Regions from separate parts of the Paenibacillus sp. NMA1017 genome, predicted to be linked through region 1. Evidence: riboswitches for the same ligand, from Rfam matches in the RefSeq annotation. Region 1 holds a riboswitch; each other region holds the start of a gene.
The links. A riboswitch is a leader RNA that binds a small molecule or an ion and turns the genes downstream of it on or off. The one in region 1 is predicted to bind cyclic di-GMP.
Positions count from the first base shown of each region.

Region 2: it holds a riboswitch for cyclic di-GMP, as region 1 does, so the genes downstream of both, AC5ELV_RS16210 (glycosyl hydrolase) here and AC5ELV_RS17370 (collagen binding domain-containing protein) in region 1, are expected to answer to the same signal.
Region 3: it holds a riboswitch for cyclic di-GMP, as region 1 does, so the genes downstream of both, AC5ELV_RS04945 (condensation domain-containing protein) here and AC5ELV_RS17370 (collagen binding domain-containing protein) in region 1, are expected to answer to the same signal.

Region 1 covers NZ_JBZXYR010000007.1:31,553-36,802, reverse strand. The annotation lists gene AC5ELV_RS17380 (DUF445 domain-containing protein) at 1-755, opposite strand, end outside; gene AC5ELV_RS17375 (AraC family transcriptional regulator) at 1,350-2,231, shown strand; cyclic di-GMP riboswitch class I at 2,282-2,362, shown strand; gene AC5ELV_RS17370 (collagen binding domain-containing protein) at 2,557-5,250, shown strand, end outside.
Region 2 covers NZ_JBZXYR010000006.1:54,067-59,316, forward strand. The annotation lists gene AC5ELV_RS16205 (hypothetical protein) at 1-35, opposite strand, end outside; gene AC5ELV_RS16210 (glycosyl hydrolase) at 84-1,685, opposite strand; cyclic di-GMP riboswitch class I at 1,699-1,779, opposite strand; gene AC5ELV_RS16215 (sugar phosphate nucleotidyltransferase) at 1,935-3,311, opposite strand; gene AC5ELV_RS16220 (UDP-glucose dehydrogenase family protein) at 3,891-5,219, opposite strand; gene AC5ELV_RS16225 (glycosyltransferase) at 5,225-5,250, opposite strand, start outside.
Region 3 covers NZ_JBZXYR010000002.1:333-5,582, reverse strand. The annotation lists gene AC5ELV_RS04955 (type IA DNA topoisomerase) at 1-2,067, shown strand, start outside; gene AC5ELV_RS04950 (aldo/keto reductase) at 2,441-3,451, shown strand; cyclic di-GMP riboswitch class I at 3,850-3,939, shown strand; partial or broken gene AC5ELV_RS04945 (condensation domain-containing protein) at 4,071-5,250, shown strand, end outside.

The DNA of each region.
Region 1 (5,250 bases):
CTTTGCAGTTCTGCTACCTGATCCAGCAGGAAATGACGAATCATTTCACCCATACGCTCTTCGTTCAGATAGCCGAGGAATGCGTTCAAAGCAAACTGCATCAGCCCGCTCACCTGCAAACCGCTGACAGCCTGCATCCCTAAGGTGCCCAGCGTATAGCCCGTTTCCGGTCGCAAAAGCCAGGACTCGGCTTGCTCCAGCGTGTAATCCAGTGCGCGGCGATCGTAGCCCTTCTCGCTGGTCTGACGAGCAAGCGCCTCCAGCAGCGGTCCGGCGTCAAAGTCAGTCACCTGCCGCTTGAGCTCTGCCACGATGACCGGAGCCAATTCCGCGAGCGGGAGCGACTGGACGAGCCGCTTGGCGAGAACATCTATGGATGCCGCCGCTTCTGGCGTCCGCAATCCTTTTTCCACACCGCCCAGCACCAGATCCGCCAAACGAATATCTGCAATTTTGGACGCGATGCTGTCTTTGTTTAGCAGGTTATTTTCCACCGTACTCACCAATGCATTTGTGAGCTTGTCCCTATTTTTAGGAAGCAGCGCGGTATGTGGTATCGGAATGCCTAGCGGATGACGGAACAAAGCAGTGACAGCGAACCAGTCCGCCAGTCCCCCTACAAGTCCTGCCTCAAAAGCTCCGGCTAACAAACGAGCCCAGCCATATTGCTGGAAGGGCAATGTGGCTGCAAAGCCTGCCCCTAGAATAACGAGCGACCAAGCCGCTGCGGTTTTCGTATTTTTGGATTTTCCCATCCTGTAATCCTCCAAACTGACTGTCGAGTAAGTAAAGCACTATACCTGTATTACCCATCATATCATTGCCCGTCTCATTTCCAAAGTTGAAAGCACTCTTGATGAAACGCGTAAGGCCACTTTTTGCGTAATTTTTTATGCATATATCTCTCTTTTTTACATTCATGTTCGTGAACTAAATCACAACACTGGGCCCAAAATCTCATTTTTAATAATAAGCCTTACGAACCATTTTATCAGAACCAAGTCCTAAATTTCTTAAACCGAAAGGAGAAGTGAAGGGAAAAGTTGAATGGGCATGTAAGATATCTTTTTCAGCACTAATTCTATCTTTGACCCCAGAAAGGATTTGAATCCATGATGACCTCAGAATTCTTTCAACAATATTCGACCTTTTATACGGATGATCAGGTTAGATGTCCATAAGAGCGAGGCTTCTATAAAACTTACAAACATAATTTGATATATAGACATATTTCATGTGATAAAATAAACTTTTATAAATAGGAAATCATGTTTAATCAGCCATTATATATTGGTTAAATCAAACCAAGATAAGCTAGATAAAATTGCTTCTTTGTAAAGGAATTGAATATGACAACAGACCAAAAAAACAACGAGGGCCTCTGGAACGGCGAACCTATCGTAATTGTGCGCACTCCCTCCGCTTTTGCCAAGCAATCCCTTTTATATATTCAGGAATTAGGGTACTTCCAAAAAACTTCTGCTTTTACGGTGGAAAGAAAAGAACTCACCTCTTTTTTGCTTGTTTTTACGTTGTCTGGTAAGGGAGAATTACTATACCGGGACAAGAAATATATTTTAAAGCCTCATGATTTGTTTTTTATTAATTGTGAGGAGTATGTGCAATATAGCACCTCCGGTCATGAAGCCTGGGAGTTTATCAGTTTATACCTGTACGGCAACCTGATCGGAAACTTTTACGAACAATTTGCCAAGCACAATAAACCGGTAATATCCATGCATAATCCGTATATTATATTGGACAAACTGCATGCTCTGATTTGTGGGCAGTCTGACAGAAGTCTTTCCGCTGAACTGCTAACGTCCAGGCTCATTGGTGAAATACTGATGTGCATCTTGCAGCATCCCTATGATCACCAGCATGTGAATGCTGAAACCCTCAGCGAAGTACGTCGGGTACAGCAATATTTGGATCAGTCCTACTGTGAGCGAATAACACTGGACTCGCTGGCAGACATGTTTGAATTAAACAAGTTTAATCTGGCTAAAAATTTCAAAAAACAGATCGGTTTCTCTCCGATTGATTATCTCATTAATGTCCGTATCACGGCCGCTCAAAGCTGGCTTAAAACCAGTGACATGTCCATTGTGGATATCGCAAGGTACGTAGGGATTCCCAATACGAGCCATTTTATTAACCTGTTCAAGGAGCATGTAGGAGAAACACCTCATTCCTTCCGCAAAAAGTGGGGAAACCGTTCCAAGCTGTAAATGAGAGGTTACATGAAATCAGTTTGATAGATGATAGACGCACAAGCTATTCAAGTTAATGGCAAAGCTGTCGAAAGGCAGTGACGCAAAACTATAGGGCCTTCCTATCCGGATGGCAGCCAGCTACCAGATGAACGAGCTTTTTATTATGCCCTTTTTTACATAGATCCATCACAAATTGCTATGCCTATCTCGAGGAAAGCCCTGATCGCTATGATCAGGGCTTTTTTTCTATTGGGATAGTCATGTCAGCCTAGCATGCTGAATATACTAATTTCGAACGAAGCATTACCATATTACGATGAATAGGAGAATCACTTGGAGCATGAGAACAAAAATAAATGTAATGATCATTGCCTTATTGCTCATTGTCCAAAGCTTTTTCAGCGCAACGCTGGCTTACGCAGATGCTCCAGCCCCAGAACAGCCGCAGAGTGCTGTATCCGATCCTACACATCCCGTTACGGATGCTGTATACGTCGTCCCAAACCTTGAACCCCCTAGGGAGATTCCTCCAAATACGGTCCCCTTCGTTCAGGGAGCAGCCCGTTCAAAGTCTCAACATGATGCCGCTCCGCAGAGCATACTAACGAAGTTGAGCCTGACCGACGAAGCAGGGCGTGTCATTGATGCGGTATATAGTCCCGGCAGCCAATTCGACATCGGATCAGCCATCCAACTAGGCTATGAATGGGAGCTTCCTGACAATACGTATAAGGCAGGGGACACCTTTACCTTTCACTTACCAGAACAGTTTGTCATCTACACTGATATCTCATCTCCGTTAGTCACTACTGACGGAACCGTGGGATACTTCACAGTAGATCGTCAGGGCAAGGTGATCATGACCTTTAACCCATATGTAGAGAATCATTCCAATGTCAGCGGCAAACTGCAAATCAAAACCGAGTTTACGAAAGAAACGGTGAAAGGCAGTACAGAGATCATCATTGCGATTCCAATCAAAGGCGGGGTGCAAACGGTCATCGTGAATGTAAAACCCCAGTCAGGGCCAACCCTAAGCAAACAAGGGAAAATAGCTGGAACAAACCAGATCGACTGGACCATTGATGTGAACAAACAGCTAAATACCATAAAGCAGGCCCTCATTACCGATCCAATTCCTTCAGGACTGGAACTCAGAAGAGACTCTATCCGGCTCTATCATCTCCAAGTCAATATCGACGGCTCGACCGTTGTTCGAGACCTAGTAAATGCGAGTGAATATGCCATTGAGGCAGATCAAGCCGGGACAGGGTTTGTGATTCATTTTCAAGACGATAGCATGAACACGGCCTACCAGATTCAATATTTCACGCGCATTACTGGCGACGAAAATCGTTTTTCCAACACAGCGACGCTTTCAGGAGATGCGATAGAGGACGTTGCTGCTACCGCGACTGTTCAGGTAGAACGTGGTGAATTTTTGTCCAAAAAGGTTGAAAAATATGATCACGCCACACAAACACTCTCGTGGGCCATAAGATATAACTTCGGCGAGACAAAAATCCCCGAAGCCAAAGCTCTTTTAATTGATCATTTCAACAAAACTCAAGAATTGCTGCCCGGTTCTTTGAAAGTATTTAAGGGAAACACACTGGAGGAACTCCCATCGTGGGCGTATACTGTCATCCCAGTTGATTATCCGGACCGCAACGGCTTCAAACTTCAATTCAAACTCGACGTAGATTCAGCCTATACCATCCGATACCAGACCCAAGCCAGAGGCCGTGTCTATGAAAATGAAAAAGTCACAAACATCATAACCTCAGATGGAATCCAGAAGATCGTATCGACGGAAATCATAAGCGGAGTTATGACTAAAATGTATGACACACCCAATTACAACACCAAAATCATACCTTGGGTGATTACCATCAACACAGACTTGTACACCATGAAAAATATTGTCATTCAGGATGTGTTTCCAAACGGGGGCTTGGCCTTGTTGCCAGACACCCTGAAAATTCAAAGTGTTGACGGAACAACGGAGCTACGTGCGCCCACGGATTATGAGCTGATTCCGCTATCACAGGACTATAAACAAGGATTTACGCTCACTTTTCATAAAACCATTCAGAAAGCTTATACGATCAAGTATTCAACCACCTATAATAATGACTGGAAAACGGATACGACGAAGCCTGAGTTTCGTAATAAATCCATTATAGAATACCAGTTTGAAAACGGAGAAACATCATCGCATGCCGTGGAGTGCCCGATCTGGCCGGACTTTATGACCCAACGAAACGGTGCCAAGCAAGGAAGCTATAATGCGACCTCCAAGCTCATTACCTGGGACATTAAAGCTAACTACAATCGCAAGATCCTAAAGCACGCGGAAGTGAGAGACCCCTTGTTGCAAGGTCAGAAGTTACTGCCCGGCTCCGTAAAGGTATACGATATGACCTTGCTGGGATGGTGGGATGGCGTACAAAAAGGGGCTGAAATCCCGGCAGATCAATACACCATTATTCCTCCTTCCGAGCAAAATGGGAATGAATTGCGTATCCAGTTCAAGGAGCAGATACAGACTCCCTACTGGATTACCTTTCAAACTTCATTGGAAGGAGAACTGATTGAAAAGGAAATTCATAATCAAGCCCTTCTACTGGATGGACAAAAAACAGTCTCCGAATGGGCAGCGCAAGTCACGGTACCTCATGGCGGAGAATATGTATCTAAAGTCGGTACACAAAATGGAAATAAGATCGACTGGAGCATCCGCATCAATAAAGGACAGTCACATGTATCCAACGCTAAAATTATAGATCAGCCTAGCAGCAATCAAATCTTAATTGAGGATTCCTTTCATTTGTACTCTACAATCATCGCTGCCAACGGAAATACCACCAAGGGCACCGAGTTGATTAGAAACCAAGATTACAGGCTGTATATCAAAACAGACGCTCAAGGCCAGCAAACGTTTGAACTTACTTTTGCCAAGGATATTTCCACTGCCTTTATACTTGAATACCAGTCATTCATTCATGCTGAGGACAAAGCCAAAGTGAGTAAT
Region 2 (5,250 bases), on a different contig from region 1:
ACTGTATACCTATGGGATAACCATTTTTTTATCATATGATCCACCCTCTCTCCTCAAATTTTTGGACCGGGAAAGAGTATCAATCAAGGAAGAAACAAAGCGTTTCCGGGAATCACCGCTTTCGCTTCATGCTGACTTTCCCACATTAGACGTGCCATTGCGTCGCCTTTTTCATCATAGTATTCCACTTTTAGATCTACCATTTTGCCTGCTTCCAAAGTAATACTGCCTTCACGCTCTGTCCAGCTTTGTTTGAACCAGCTGTCAATAACCAACTTGCCGTCTACCCATACACGGATACCATCATCAGATATCGTTGCGAACGTATAGGTCTCGCTATATTGCGGTTTGATTTTACCCGTCCAGCGAACCGAGAACTGATCGGCATTCACCTTTGGATCAGCTGCATTGGCACGCCAGTTGTAGTCCAGCTTGCTATCAGTACGGATCAAAGCAGGACTTCCATTCAAATTCATATTGTTAAAATATTCGCCACGCAGCCCGTTCACATATACCACATCAGGAACAGAAGGAGGAGTCGGAGCTGGGGGAACGATCACTACTGGCGGAGCCGGGATAGGCTCACTTTGTCCCTCGTCCGGTAAGGTCGGTATATCTGCCCCAGGGGGTTGAATCGTTTCCAATCCATTTTTCACATCATCCCGCGTCAAACTCCTCGAATCATTCATATAATCCTGAATTTGATTTGTTGTGTTATTCTCAGTCAGCATCTTTCCCCAAGTCATGGAATATACCCATTTAGGTTGAGCCTGCAATACCTCAGAACTAGGCATCTCACCGTGCTCCCCAATGGCAATCGGCTTATTCCGTGCCAGTCCGAGCAGACCTTCGTAATGACTTTGCTTAAAATCATTGTTGTAAATGTCTACTGCCAAAATGTCCACTTTGTCATCCCCAGGATATTTCGGGGTATACGGGACAGTATACGAATTGGGCGCATTCGGACTCCATACCCACAGCAGATTGTTCAATTGATGTGTGTTGGTAAAACGGTCATACATGATATTCCATAGCTGATTGAAATTATTTTTGTTTCCCCACCAGAACCAGTCGCCATTCATTTCGTGGTAAGGTCTCCACAAAACCGGAACCCCTGCATCACGAAGCTGCTTTAACGATACAGCGACCTTATCCAGATCGGCAATGAGAAGGTTATACTGCGTAGTACCTGGGGTCACGTATTTGTTGAACTCTGTCTGACTTACTTTCGCCTGTACATTGGCCCAAGTCAGTGGCCTACCTGGTAGCGCTTCATGAAAAGTCATCGTCACAATACCACCGGATCTGTCCCAACGGATAGCACTATCGACGACATTTTTACGTTGCGCTGCTTCTGTAGCGTCAGATTGACCAGAGATAGCTCCCATCTCATAGCCGTGTACACCTACATATGCCTGACTGATTTTTTGGACCTTGTTACTTAATTCATCCGGACTCTCCAAATAATCATGCTGACCGGTGACTATTTTTTTCCCTGAGATGTTGAGTAAATAATTGTATAGTTCACGGGCCTGAGTAGAAGCGTCCGAATTAACAGGTTGTAATGAAGCAGCATTTGCGACAGATAGAGAATCACCAAAACCGACGGGCAACAATGAAAAAAGCATAACAACGGGGAGTACATGACGTATCAGTCGATACAGAGGAATAAAATTGAATCTCACTTTCGCTCTTCCTTTCGGTAGCCAGGCTGCCATCCTTGTGGAAGGCCCTTTAGCTTTGCGTACCTGCCTTTCGACAGGGCTGCGTTTATCGTTGGAAGGAGTTTGGATTCCTTCTTACCCTAAGTATCGACTTTATTTTACCAAAATTTAATAGGTCATGTTCATGAATTTACAGGTTTTCGCCCAAATTCGACAGTTTGGGCCATGAATTTTCATGAATTCGTCTTTTTTTCGTTTTTACGAAAATAATTATGAGATAAATTGGTGACGGGAAATTTCATTCCAATCCATACAAAAGCGGACAATATCCTCTTCAACCAATTCAGAGCCAGTCTGCACCTCAATAAAATCCACATCGGTCACAGCCAAAATGCTATGCTTCGTCCCTTCAGGAATGCGAACTACATCACCAGCCTTTACTTTGTGTAGCTTCTCATTCAAAATAATTTCCGCTTCACCACTAATGATGGTCCAGATTTCACTCCGTTTGAAATGAAGCTGGTAGCTGATATTTTTGCCTTTCCGTACGCGGATTCGTTTGGTCAATACCTCGTTACCCTCGTCATACTTGACATAATCCACAACCCGATACTGTCCCCAACGACGTTCTTCATACATTGGACGCTGATCATGAGCCTTGAGTACTTCCTTAATGCGAGGACTTTCTGCCTTATTGGTCACAAGAATGCCATCCGGGCTAGCAGCTACAATCAGATCATTCGTGCCAATGATCGCCACAGGAATGTCCAACTCGTTAATAAGACTCGTATTGACGCAATCCTCCGTTACTACACCTCTGCCCACTTGTTGATTAGACATTTCTTCTGTGAGCGTATTCCAGGTACCTAAATCCTTCCAAAAACCATCATACGGAAGAACTACGATATCCTTTTCCTTCTCGACTACTTCATAGTCAAAGCTGATTTTTTCCAGAGATGCGTATTGCTTTTGCATTTCTTCATAATTCAGCGGCAACCCCTTGGATGCCAAGATATCCAGCAAATAACTTAATTTGAATGCAAAAACCCCGCAGTTCCATAGAGCATTGCGTTCAATCAGACGCTCCGCCTGCTCCCGGTCGGGTTTCTCTTGAAAATGGCTCACTTCGCGGTAGCCTGTGCTACCTTGGGTGGCATCGTTTTTCGGAATAATGTAACCATATTTCTCTGAAGGATAGGAAGGGACAACCCCGATTAATGCAAGCTTGCCTTCACTCTCCTGAAGCGTATGTTCCAGCTGGGCTACGGAAGCGAAGAAAGCATCCTCAACATAAGGATCTACAGGCAATATAGCTATAATTTCATCAGGTGAAACACCAGCAATGGAATATAGATAAGTCGCTGTCAGCGCAATCGCAGGAAAGGTGTCTCTGCGTTCTGGCTCAACAATGATGCGCGTATTCGACCCGACCTGACTCTGGATCATTTCGACCTGTGCTCTCCCTGTCGCAATAAACGAGGATTCTGATAATCCGTTGTCTCCCAATTGTCTCCATACCCGCTGTACCATGGATTCCGAAATCCCCTCCGGGCTCTCCAGTACCTTCAAAAATTGTTTGGAACGGGAATCGTTGGACAAAGGCCATAATCTTTTACCGGAACCACCAGACAAAAGTACGAGCTTCATAACTCTCCACTTCCTCTCTATATTGGTTGGGTGATCGTTCTGATGATGAGTTGACTACCCGCTACGGAATGCATTTGATCTTACGATCGCTGTTGCCGTGGGATTCTTCGGATTATATAAGACATTTAGTTGTAAGAATCCCTCGTCAAAGGCGACCGCTCCGCTTCTCCAGATTCAAATCCATCCCTGCGCTACTCAAAAATGCATCATGCCGATCATACCGTTTATTGCAAAAGGCACGACCGGACATTATTAAGTCCGGTCAGCCTGTAAAATCTCACACTTGGCGTTTACCTGCCTTGCTTCACAGGAGCGGCTTCAATTGTGCCGCTCTTTCTGATACGCCCTTCCTACTCCCACCCCATAAGGTGAGAGCTTTAAAAAACCGTGACTCCACGGCGGAAAGCAGCGGAGCGGGCAGAATTGTTCTGAAGAAGCGCAGCGTTTGCCTTTACCCCCGGATTTTAACCTTTGAATGTTTTACACAATCCAAAAATCCGGGGGTAACAGCAATCGGAAGAACAATCTGCACGCGCAGCGCCTCCAACACCGCCACAGTCACTTTTTAATCTGTCACTTTTAAGCTTCCACTTTATCTCTGTTCCACCCACTCATCCGCGGACGACCCACGGAATAGTATTCCAGCCCGGAGCCTTGAATCTGTTCCTCAGCGAATACGTTACGACCGTCAATGAGAACCGGCTTGTGCAGAATAGAGGCCAATTGTACGAGGTCGACTTTTTTGAACTCTTCCCAATCAGTCAACAGGCACACAGCGTCGCTACCTTCAGCGGCTTGCTGTGGGGATGAGCTCCACACAATATTCGGGTGATCCACGTGCTCCTTGAATTTATCCATCGCAATGGGATCATAAAGCTTGACAATTGCGCCTGCTTGAATGAGCGTTTCTACGATTTCCAGTGCTGGAGCTTCGCGGATGTCATCTGTATTTGGCTTGAAGGCGAGGCCCCAAATGCCAATCGACACACCGTTCAGTTGACCCAGCGATTCGCGTAGCTTGGATACAATCATAAAGCGCTGGTCGGTATTCACCTCGACCACCGATTTCAACAACTTAAATTCATAGTCTACATTACCCGCAATTTGGATAAGCGCATTTGTGTCTTTTGGAAAGCAAGAGCCACCATACCCGATCCCTGCTTGCAGGAAAGAGGAGCCAATCCGTTTGTCCATCCCCATACCATCAGCCACACAAGTTACATCGGCGCCAACCTTTTCGCAAATATTAGCGATTTCGTTAATGAACGAAATTTTAGTTGCCAGGAACGCATTGGACGCGTATTTGATCATTTCAGCACTACGGATATCCGTCACATAGATTTTATCCGTAAACACCTGATGCAGAGTAACCATTGTTTCACGCAATCCTGTATTGTCCAAACCAATAATGATGCGATCCGGATGAAGCGTATCATTGATGGCTGAGCCTTCTCTCAGGAACTCCGGCGCGGAGACGATATCGAAAGACAAACTCGTGTGACGAGCCAATACGTCCTTAATCTTTTCGTTCGTTCCGACAGGTACAGTACTCTTGGTCATAATAATCTTATACCCGTTCATGGCTTTCCCAACATCAGCGGCCGCCTGTTCAATGTACGACAAATTCGCCTCGCCGTTAGCCAGAGAAGGCGTACCTACCGCCAAAATGACGATATCCGAGCGGCGTACCGCATCGGCCAAATCCGAGGTGAACTCCAACCGGCCCGCTTCCAGATTCAACGCGATCAATTCCTCAATACCCGGTTCATAAATCGGAGATTCTGCCCGGTTCAACATGTCGATTTTGTGCTGCTCCAGATCGACACAAATCACCTCATTACCTTTTTGCGCAAAACATACACCCGAGACGAGCCCAACGTATCCAGTACCGATTACAGCCAGCTTCATTCCGTTCATCCTCCTTTTAGAAAGTTCACAT
Region 3 (5,250 bases), on a different contig from region 1:
ATGATTGGTGAACTGGCAAAACGCTGCAATGCCATCGTAAATGCTTGTGATGCTGGACGGGAAGGGCAATATATTTTTGCGTTGATTCAGCAGCAATTAAAGTTGCATCAGCCAGTTAAGCGACTGTGGATTTCAGACTTGACAGCGGAAAGTATTGCGACAGGCTTTGAACGATTGCGAGATGCTTCGGAGTTTGAATTTCTGACTCAAGCTGCGAGAGCACGAAGTGAAGCGGACTGGCTGATCGGAATGAATGCTTCCAGAGCGTTCACAACACGACATAACACACTGCTGTCGGTAGGACGGGTGCAGACTCCCGTGCTGGCACTGATTCATGACCGGGAAAAGGAAATTGAGGCATTTCAGTCTCAAACCTTCTATGACGTGTGGGCTGAGTTTAAGCAAGATCAGATCAAGTACAAAGGTGCGTGGCAGGGGGATCGGCTGACGAAGTCAGAGGAAGCTGAGGAAATCGCTGCGGCGGTTCGTGGAAAAACAGGTAAAATCACCAAATATGACACGAAGCAGACAAAAGAGTATCCTTTTAAATTGTACGATTTAACACTGCTTCAACGCGAGGCGAATGCCAAGTACGGTTATTCGGCCAAAAAAACACTGGATGTGGCACAAGCGCTTTATGAGCGTCACAAGGTCATTTCCTATCCGCGTACCAATTCTAACTATGTGACAGAGCAAAATATAGACGGCATGCACAAGGCATTACGGATGCTGGGGACAGGTCCTTATGCTGATCTGGTCCAACAAGCCAACCCCAATTTGGTTCATAAACAGAATAAATCGGTCTGCAATCCATCTCGTGTCGAGGATCACCATGCTATTTTGCCGACGTTAAAAAGGCCAGGAACACTAAGCAAGGAAGAGCAAAATGTATATGACCTGGTTATTCGCAGGTTTTTGTCGCATTTTTTTCCGCCTGCTGAATACAAAATGCATACCGTGATGACACAGGTGGACAAGCATCTGTTTAAAACAAATATTAAGGAGCTTCTTTCCTTGGGTTGGAAAGTAGTTTTAAGTAAGATTGATCAGGATAAAGGTAAAAAGAGCAAATCACCGAAAAAAGAGGATGAAGAGGAGACGGACGAGTGGACGGACAAGAAGTTTGAGATTGATGCGGGACGTCCCGTGGATTGTGTTCGCGCCGAGATGAAAGAAAAGGCGACTCAGCCCCCTAAAAGCTACACGGAGGGTACATTGCTTAAGGCGATGGAAAGCGCGGGTAAACAGATGGAGAATGAGGAATTGCGTGAGGTCATGAAGGATGCCGGTTTAGGCACACCTGCGACGCGGGCCGCCACAATTGAACGATTGAAAAAGGTTGGCTATATTGAAATGAAGGGTAAAAAGATTATTATTACGGAAAAGGGAAAGATGGCTATTGACCTGATCCGTCATGCCGGGGTTGATCTATTAGCCTCCCCGGAGATGACAGGTCAATGGGAACGTCGCCTGCATCAAATTTCCAAGGGTGAGGCGGCTCAGGAGAAGTTTATGGAGAACGTTAAAAGATTTACGTTGTCCATCATTGACAAGGTGAGGCAGCAGCCACCGGCTCCGGCAAATGCCTTTGGTGAGGAAGCAAGGGGGAAGCGTGCGGCTGGAAAAGAAGGCGCACGTAGTGCGCGTGCGAGCGGACGCACCGCCGCCAAAGGGGTAGGGCGTGCTACATCAGGACGCGGTGGCAGCGCTGGAAGCGCAACTCTGGAGCAAGCAGCACCACCAGCACGCAGCTCTTCCGACGGATCCTCAGGCATTTCAGTGAGCCAAAGGCAAGCTTTAGGTAGTTGCCCACGCTCTAATTGCGGCGGAAGCATTATTGAAGGCCGCAAGGGGTATGGGTGCAGCCACTACAAGCAGGGCTGCGGCTTTGTCGTCTGGAAGGAATATGCTGGCAAGCAGATTACGGGAACGATGCTCAAGTCTTTGTTGACAAAGGGACAGACGCAGTTGCTATCTTTTAAGCGTAAAGATGGATCGACCGTCAAGGCGCGAATTGTTCTGAATGAACCAGGTACAGGGCAACTTAGCGTTCGTGAGGAAGATTGATACAGGAGGAAAACTGATACAGGTAGAAAACAATGTTTTCAAAGATAGATAAAATAAGGATTTTTTTAGCCGTCATCAGGTGACTTCTGAATTCATCAGGAGTCATCCTTTTTTATATTCAGCACACCAAAAATCCCCATTAGAGATGTCTATATAACATTTTATTAAACATTTGTAAGCTTTCAACCGATAAAGAAATAGGGGTTATGCAAAAGTAAATTTTCCAGGTAGTTAATAATGAAAACTCTATGCGTAGCGTTCAAAAATAACTTCACTTAACGAATTGAACAATCAGGAAGTAAAGTTATGCGTTTTAAAACGAGAACTCAATCGTTTGACCAGAAAACTTTTTTACGGAAGATGGTGGAAGACCATGGAGGAGAAAACGGTAGCTGCAGCAGGTTTACAGCAATTACGCAAGCTGGGCAATTCAGATTTAAAGCTGTCCCCGCTTGGGCTCGGCTGCTGGCAGTTTAGCAACGGAAAAGGGATAGTCGGGAAATTCTGGCCGGTGCTGCGGCGGGAGGATATACGGCAAATCGTTCGGACTAGTTTGGAAGGTGGGATTAATTGGTTTGATACCGCTGAAGCATACGGTGGCGGACAGTCTGAGCAGCTACTGGCTGGCACGCTGAAAGAGATCGGAGGATCGCTCGCGGAGCAGGCGAATATCGCTACGAAATGGTGGCCTGCCTTTCGCACTGCAGGCAGTATCACAGCAACGATTGATGAACGTATTCGCCACTTGGATCAACGGACGATTCACCTTTATCAAGTGCATTCGCCTTACTCCTTTGCTTCGGTCGGTGCCGTGATGAATGCGATGGCTAAACTGGTCGAGCAAGAAAAGATTAAATATGTGGGTGTAAGCAACTTTTCCGCGCAACAAATACGTGAAGCTGATCGTGTGCTGCGAGAGCACGGCCTTCGCCTGGTTTCGAATCAGGTGAAATACAGCCTGCTTGACCGGAGAATCGAGCAGAACGGAATTCTGGACACGGCCAAAGAGCTCGGTGTGGCGATCATCGCCTACTCCCCGTTAATGCAGGGAATATTAAGTGGAAAATTCCATAAAAATCCCTCTCTGGTCAAGTCTATCAAGGGACCGCGCAAGTGGACAGCGGCATTCCGGGATTCGGGCCTGCAGAGATCGAAGCCGCTGATTGAGTTGCTGGAACAGATGGCTCAACAGTATAATGTGACGCCAACGCAGATTGCTCTGAATTGGCTGATTAACGCCCACGGAGAGAATGTATTTGCGATACCTGGGGCTTCAAAGGTACATCATGCCGAGGAAAATGTGAAGGCGATGCAGTTTACCTTGACAGCCGGAGAGATTGAGATAATCAGCAACGTTTCCAATCAAGTGCTGAGATCGAAGTAATCATGGCTAAAACAGTGAAAAAAAAGGGATATCGCCTCTTCTTCTGACGATGCTGGACGGCAAGGGCATGCTCCTTCCTTGCTAGAGATAAGCGGGACGTTTCTTGTAAGGACGTTCTTTTCTCCGTGGCGGCTATGCCCTGGAAATATTCTCCGCAGTAAGCTTGCTTGTTACTGATCAGTTGTGCAGATGGATATCTCGGAATCTCGGGGGGTGGATGAGGGGAATAACAAAATAAACTTGAGTTGTCGAACTACAGGAATTTGATGGATCACTGAAGTATCCCAATCAGCATCTAACAACGTATTGAAAAGATAAATAAAAATAAAACCTTCAGTTCACAAGGTTATCACCTACCGAATGGTAGGGAGAAGAAGTGCAAAAATATACTTATTTATTCCCGTTAATCGTAAACACCTCGAAAGTGGTGGACACAAAGCCATGGGTCTAAAGCTGCATTAAACAGCTATGATTGCCAGGTTGCCGAAGGAAACCGGACGAAATCTGCTATCTGTTTCTGTGTTTTTTTTATGGGAACAGACTTCTTTTAGTTGCAGCGGGAAAGCATTTGGGCATATGGAGTAAAAGGCATGGATGATTAAGAACAGGAGGAATTTTTATGGAAACGAGCATAATCACTATTAAGGAGTACCCGTTAAGCTCCTATCAGAAAGACATATGGTTCGAACAATGCATGCACCCTGGAAAACCTATTTACAACATTGGTGGATATGTTGAGGTTAAAGGAAACCTGGATTTGGCTATCCTTAAGGATTCCATGCAATTATTAATCAGGCAGAATGATTCCCTCAGTACCCGTTTTATTAATAAAAAGGGAGAACCTTATTTAACATTCCTGCCAGAAGTTGAATATGAAGTTCCGTTATATGATTTTTCGATGAATGAAAATCCAAATTCTTTTTGCATTAACTGGATGAAGGAGGAATTTTTAAAACCTTTTCAATCGGAGAACTATTATTTTCAATTTGATATATTGCAAGAGGCCCCGAATATATACTTCATTTTTCTTAAAGTTCATCATTTGGTGATCGATGGATGGGGATTTGCTCTCTTAGTCAGTCAAATGTTTGACAATTACAACAAATTGACGCAAGGAATTAGTGAAATGAACAGAACTGTCTATTCCTATGCTGATTTTATATCAGATAATCAGGATTATCTGAATTCTCCGGCCTTTTTAAAAGACAGGGAGTTCTGGAAGAACAAATATCAGACCATTCCCGAGCCTCTGTTGAGCAGAGGAGCGGACATTGATGATGGTGATGGCAATTCTGTTTGGAGCGATCGGCGAACCTTAACTATAAACAAGACCTTATACAATCGAATGATTGAATTTTGCAAAGAGGAAGGATGCTCATCATTCCATTACTTTTTAGGCATAATGTTTCTTTATTTCAGTAGGGTTAGCAACAGGAATGAAATGGTAATCGGCGTCCCGGTTTTTAACCGGGGTAAAGCGAAATATAAGCAGACTATGGGACATTTTGCCAACGTGCTGCCGCTGCGGATCAGCCCCGAAGAAGATATAAGCTTTAAAGGGCTGATAAAGAACATCAAACGTGAGCTTATGCAGTGCTATCGGCATCAGAAAATGTCTTTCGGTGAAATCTACCGGACGGTTTACGAGAATGTCCATGAGAAAGGGAAACTATTTGATATATCGCTTTCTTTCGAAGAACAGGAAAACAGAGAGAGCTTTATCGGCACAGCAACCCGGATTGTAAGCATGCCGCATCATCATGAAAGGAATGCACTCAATCTCCTGATATGGGGACAAG